One region of the Paenibacillus sp. FSL K6-0276 genome, then DNA from elsewhere that is predicted to be linked to it. Evidence: riboswitches for the same ligand, from Rfam matches in the RefSeq annotation. Region 1 holds a riboswitch; each other region holds the start of a gene.
What was found. Region 1 has a riboswitch for cyclic di-GMP ahead of MHH52_RS03225 (transglutaminase-like domain-containing protein). Riboswitches for the same ligand answer to the same signal wherever they lie in the genome.

Region 1 (2,205 bases):
TCGGAAGTCGTAAATGGGTATTCTGAATTTCAGTAGAACCAATACACGGAGGTGAAAATCATGCGTAAATTCTCGTATGTGCTCATACTGGCGGGGATCCTTATCATGCTTTATCCAAAAGCCAACGAATGGTATAACGACTGGCAGCAGGAGAAGCTGTTAGAATCGGCTGAACTGAGCACCAGCGACAGTACTCCACTGCCTGATCTGAAGAGCAGATATGCCGAAGTTACTCAGCTATTAGCAGAGGAATCGGTTCTAGATGCACAGGCACAGCCTCAAGAAACAGAAAAGCCAGAACCAGAAATTGAAGTTGGTGGCAAGGTAATTGCATTAATTGAGATCGATAAGATTGATCTGAAGCTACCTGTATTAGAAGGGGCTACTAAAGCGAATATGAAACACGCGGCGGCCCATATGAAAGAAACGACTCCAATTGGAGAAATAGGAAATGCCGCAATAGCAGCTCATAGAGCTAGAACTACGGGCAGATTGTTTAATAGATTGAATGAGGTTGTTATTGGGGATACGATCACGGTAAAGACGAGCGATCAGGTATATAATTACGAGGTTTATGATATTTCAGTTGTAGATCCAAGTGATATATCTGTTCTTGATGGGAATAACAAGGATAAGATTCTTACCCTAATTACGTGTGACCCACTAGTAGATCCTACACATCGTTTGATTGTTCATGCCAAGCTTTCCTAATAGTAGATGAGAAATGACAAGAGAACTCAAATACAGAGGAATAATTATAAAATAATGGCAAATCTAGTAATTTTGTTCTTGTTTACGAGGATAAATATGGTAGTATAATATTATAAAAGCTAAACACGATAAACGGCAAACCTATCGAAAGGTAGGGACGCAAAGCTATAGGGCCTTCCCGAAAGGATGGCAGCCAGTTACCGAATGAAGAGGCTTTTTTTGTTTTTATAAAATATGTAAGGATTTTAGATTCATAGTTCTACTTGGTTGATTCTATTAATTTGTCTAGTGAAATTAGGACAGATAGAGCTTATACGATAACGGCAAACCTATCGAAAGGTAGGGACGCAAAGCTAAAGGGCCTTCCCGAAAGGATGGCAGCCAGCTACCGAAAGGGGTTTTATCCGTGAAAAAAGTTTATTTTATGATGGTGGCGCTGTTCGTACTGATTACTTCGGTTCCGGTAAGCACAGCTCAAGCCGCGAGTGTAGATTCGAACTGGTTGAATACATCGAAATTGGATCAAGGTGTAATCGGGATTAACTACGATATTCCAAAGGATAAAAGAATTAAACTTATGATCACAAAAGATAACAGTAGCTATACATATAATTTATATGCTTCTGGACAAGCTGAGGACTTCCCTTTGCAACAAGGAAATGGGACTTATAAAGTTTCTGTTCTCGAGAACACAACGGGTAATAAATACAAAGCTCTCTATTCTGAAGTAGTAGATTTAACTATGAATGACTCGAATTCCGTATATTTGGGCTCCGTTCAGAATGTGAAATGGAGTTCTTCTGATAAAGCGATCGTTAAGGCTAAAGAGCTTACACAAGGCAAAACAACAGACGAAGAAAAAGTTAAGGCAATCTATAACTATGTAATTGCTAATGTACAGTACGATTATTCTCTTGCTAATAACGTAACGACTGATTACATTCCGAACATTAATAACACTTTGAATACTAAAAAAGGAATCTGCTATGATTATGCTTCTCTTTTTGCCGCAATGCTACGGAGTGTAGATGTTCCTGCTAAATTGGTGATGGGGAATACTAGCTACGTTACGCAATACCATGCATGGAATGAAGTATTGATGGATGGGAAATGGGTTACTATTGATACCACGGTAGATGCATCGGCAGCGAAGAGTAAAAAGAATTCGGATTTCATTAAGGCTTCAAGTAAATATACTGCAGCAAAATACTATTAATTTGCATTGCTAGAATCATAACTCTATTAAATAAACAACCAGCTTAATGATTAAGCTGGTTGTTTATTTTCTATTAGGGGTTGCTTTTCTATGAATAGATAGGTTATTATAGTTAAGCGTTGTTAGACAGCGTACAGGCAGTTTTGAGAGAGTTTGATAAACGGCTTTCGAAAAAAAGCTTGCATTACTGAGAGTAACGTGATATATTATAAGAGTTGCTGCTGAGACATTAAACGGCGTCAACGAGAACTTGATCTTTGAAAACTGAACAACGAGTG
Region 2 (2,205 bases), 450 kb from region 1:
CACTCACGGTTTGCAGGGTGTTGAGAGAGTTGGAACTACTGCTTCGGATACAACCTCTTACGTTACTTCCAACTGGAAATGGAATAAGGGCAAATGGGAACTGATCGGTAAAAAAATTACAAAGCCAAAGAATGAATCGAATTCGTCTAAGGACAATGTGAAAAGCACGATTTACAAAAATTCCGAAGCAAACTTCAGCGTAGAAATTCCTTCTTCCTGGAATGGCAGCTATAAGGTGCGCGCTGAAAAGTCCGACAGCATGTACCCAACGGCTAAGCATGTCGTTTACTTTGATTACACAACGAAGGATAAAAAAGATTCCCAAACGTTAATTGCAATCTCTGTTTTTGCACAGAACGATTGGAATAAGCTTTCCGATGATGACAAGAGTCAAATCGGAGGTACAATTGCTGAGGAAAACGGTATGATATATGTAGTTACAACACCTCAATCCAACCCGTTTGACTCTCAATCGGCCGACGGGAAAAAGTTTGATCAAATGTACGGTGATTTGAACCTGGAAAAAGCTTTTTCGATTCTAAAAAAATAGCCCTATGAACGGTTAAGCCTGCCTCCACCTAATTAACCCGACCTTATGAGGTCGGGTTTTCATCTTGAGCTTGTGGGCATGTACTGGCTGGAAGATCCAAGTAAGAGACGATACACTAGTAACAGAAGCAAGATCGTTTGAGATATATCAAAACAAGCCCGATCGGCTTGTTCCTGTGTAAAGAGGATCTTTAGAAAAATAAAATCATGGATACTTTCAATTATTTCGATTGAAATTTGTGAACAATTTCTGAATATTATGAAAATCTTTCGCTTTTTTTATTTACATAAATAGACATTCATATATACATGGTATATATTGGTTGTAGTATTTATATACTATTTTTCGACACCTTCTGTGTACTCTATTATTTGGGGTATATCTGCACTAACGACAATTACATAATTTTGATACACTATTTGGCACACTAATCGAAAGGTTAGCTCGCAAAGTTTAGGAATCTAAGAGTCTATGACTTATGATCGTCCGGCCGCAATTAACATCGTTAATGCAGTCGGGCGTTTTTGTGTTGAGAGGAACTAAATATAAGATCAAGGAGGGAGATTTTGAGAAGGGGTTTACAAGGAAAGAAGAGGGGGTGAATGGGTAGATGAGTAAAAAAATTACAGCGATCCTGCTGATCGTTGTCGGAGTCATGTTCATGGTATTACCAAAAATGACGGAGATGTATCGCGATTATCAGCAGGAACAAATATTAAAGGAATGGCAGGCTATTCTTCATAATATTGACAGCACGGAAGAACCTATGGAGCAAATGCAGAAAGGAACCGTGAAGCTCACAGCTACCCTCCCCACAGCTCGAGGCAGTGAAGACGATAAAACAGTCAATTCTCAAGAAGATGACGCTGCAGAAGGAATTCTGACGATTGGAAACATAGATTTAACGCTTCCCATTCTTCATGGAGCAACGCAAGAAAACATGAAAAAGACCGTCGCCAGTATCGTGAATACGGGTAAGGCGGGCGAAGTCGGAAATTATGCGGTAGCCGGTCACCGAAGTCGGACATATGGGAGAAATTTTAATAGGCTGGACGAACTGACTTTGGGGGATCACATCGAGGTTGATAATGGAAAAGAGCAGTTCGAGTACACAGTAACGGAAAAGTTATATGTCAAGCCAGATGAGGTTTGGGTACTGGAACCTAACGGTAAGGATAAGGAAATTACACTGGTCACTTGTGATCCGATTGTAAACCCTACCCATCGTCTGATTATTAAAGGAAAAATAGTAGAGTAGACTCAAGGTAACTTGGGAGAAAACAGAGATTCGGAGGTTAGTTAGTATGAATATACAGTTAAAAAGAGTATTTTCAACTTTTTTAATTCTTATGATTTTTATGGTTACTTTAGGTCAGAGCATTGTTCCTTTAATAGCAAATGCAGAAGAATTAAATACAACAGGATTTGTTGATAGTTTTAAGATTGACAAAACAACACTAAATTACGGTGAACAGACTCAAATAACAGTGAATTTTAGCGATAAATCCGGAAATAAGATGAAGGCTGGAGACACACTGACCTTAACGTTACCTCAAGAATTACAAGGATTTACTGGATTGATCCCATTAAAGAATGAAGAAGGGACTGATTTTGGTACTGTTAAAGTAACGACTACAGAAGTGATATGCACATTT
Region 3 (2,205 bases), 2.6 Mb from region 1:
TGTTCGTGTCTATATGATTGAGATAGCAAACTAGATTGTCGCGTAGATCTCCAGTCACTGGAATCGTTTTAGAGAACAATATTTTTCCGACAAAGGTCGGATCGCTATCAAACTGAATTAATGTTGTGGGATGATTTTCCCGCTTAAGATTACAAATAGTCATGTCACTTAAACGTGAGCCGAGAACGATAAATAGATCACTTTTATTCAGTAAGTCATCCCCATGGGTACAACCGCCTACTCCAATTGGACCGTGATAGAGTGGATGATCCCAAGCTATAGCCCCTTTACCACCTGGAGATGTAACAACAGGAATATTAAATGTTTCCGCTAATTGAATTAGCTCATGATGTGCTCCTGAGCGGTTAACTCCTTTACCAGCGATAATTATTGGATTCTTTGAGTTATTAATAGTATCAAGTACGCGGTCGATATTAGCGTGGCTAACCAGTGATTCGCGTTCAGGGATTACAATATTACATTCCTCCAGCAATTCCGTTTGTACATCAAAGGGGATACAAAGGTGAACTGGACCGCGATTACCGCTTAAAGCAATGGATATGGCATGATTAAAGATCGTGCTAAAGTGATCACCACGTTCAATAAGTTTGCTATATAAGGTGGCTGGTCTAAACATATCAGCTAAATCAGCTAGAAAAGAGGAAGAGTCCTGACATTGGGGAATTCCTAGCTCTTTAATAGATTGATGGCCGGTAATAAATAGGACAGGTAAGTTGTTGGCCTTAGCATGTGCTGCTGCAGTTAATAGGTTTGTTCCACCAGGACCAGAAGTACCAAAAGCCACACCTAGTTTTCCAGTTTTCAGCGCATACCCAGCTGCTTCGAAGCCGGAACTGCTTTCATGTCTCCCAGGAATAAATTCAATACCGTAATCTACCATTTTAAGAACGATAGGACAAATGGATTTGCCAATAATACCAAAGGAATGGGTAACACCAAGGTTCCGTAGTGCTTCCGACATGTAATCTGCGACTGTCTTCAAAAAATACACCTCACAAGTTGTTATTTTGAAATCAAACATTAGAAAACCTGTGCTCTGAAATAGGGCACAGGTTGGTAGCATAAATCGCCATAGAGACTGAACAATAGTTCAGTCGTCTTGGTTTTCAGCAACCTGGCTGTCATGGCCTCGGATTAAAATGAGGCTGTAGATCCATGGTTTTGCGTCATCCTCTTTCGAAGATTTTGCCAATATTAATTTAAAATTTATAAGAAGAATTTTCCTTTACAATATATTCCTAGAGATCCTTTGTCAATATATTCTCGCAAATTAACTCGAATTTTGACGAAAATCTTGTCCAACCTATGAAATAATAGATATAAAAAAACTGCCCCTAAGTCAAAACTTAGGAGCGGTTTTTGGATTTGTTTACACAATTTTAAAGTTATTTAAAACTTGAAAATATGGATCGTCTTCTGTAGATTAAACACAGCCTGAGTCATTTTCTCAGTTTCTTCTGCGACGGATTGCAGGGCATTGATTTGTTCATTCATAGCGGCTGATACTTCTTCGGTGCCGGCAGCAGTTTGCTGCGTGATCGCAGAGATATTCTCTATTGCGCTTGAGATTTTCAAGGCACTTTCCAACATAAGATCACTTTCAGCAGAGAAGGAAGAAATCTGTTCGGTAATATACTGCACACTTTGCACAATTTGAGCAAAGATATGAGCAGATTGAGTGATCATCTCATTCTGTACCTGTACGACTTCTTCGTTGATAGCGATATTGTCAATCGCTTGTTTAATATCAGTTTCGATGCTCCGAACTAAGCCAAAGACTTCCTTCGTTGAAGCCGTTGATTCCTCAGCGAGCTTACGAACCTCCTGTGCGACAACAGCAAATCCTCGACCATGTTCTCCGGCACGAGCAGCTTCGATGGAAGCATTAAGCGATAAGAGGTTGGTCTGCTCAGCGATCTCTGTGATGGTCTTTGTGATCATCGTAATTCCGCGAGCATTTTGAGAAAGGGCTTCGATGGTGTCAGCGACTTTTTGAGTAGCCTGTATGTTTTTACGCATGCCTTCAGCTTGAGTATCAACGGATTGGCGTCCTTGTTCAACAAGTTCTAAGGTATGTATCGAACGTCTGTTCATTTCTTTCGTTGAGTTCGTATAATTGGATACTTTATTCTCAATATCTTTAATAGATTCTGTCATTTCAGCGATATCCGTAGATATCTCATT

Region 2: another riboswitch for cyclic di-GMP. It lies ahead of MHH52_RS01190 (class D sortase); the one in region 1 lies ahead of MHH52_RS03225 (transglutaminase-like domain-containing protein).
Region 3: another riboswitch for cyclic di-GMP. It lies ahead of MHH52_RS20000 (thiamine pyrophosphate-binding protein); the one in region 1 lies ahead of MHH52_RS03225 (transglutaminase-like domain-containing protein).

The regions. Positions count from the first base shown of each region.
Region 1 covers NZ_CP150276.1:693,921-696,125, forward strand. Annotated here, with positions in the region: gene MHH52_RS03215 (GtrA family protein) at 1-26, shown strand, start outside; gene MHH52_RS03220 (class D sortase) at 61-711, shown strand; cyclic di-GMP riboswitch class I at 836-916, shown strand; cyclic di-GMP riboswitch class I at 1,024-1,104, shown strand; gene MHH52_RS03225 (transglutaminase-like domain-containing protein) at 1,118-1,927, shown strand.
Region 2 covers NZ_CP150276.1:245,245-247,449, forward strand. Annotated here, with positions in the region: gene MHH52_RS01185 (hypothetical protein) at 1-550, shown strand, start outside; cyclic di-GMP riboswitch class I at 962-1,048, shown strand; gene MHH52_RS01190 (class D sortase) at 1,161-1,808, shown strand; gene MHH52_RS01195 (Cna B-type domain-containing protein) at 1,855-2,205, shown strand, end outside.
Region 3 covers NZ_CP150276.1:4,237,601-4,239,805, reverse strand. Annotated here, with positions in the region: gene MHH52_RS20000 (thiamine pyrophosphate-binding protein) at 1-1,012, opposite strand, end outside; cyclic di-GMP riboswitch class I at 1,127-1,221, opposite strand; gene MHH52_RS19995 (HAMP domain-containing methyl-accepting chemotaxis protein) at 1,411-2,205, opposite strand, start outside.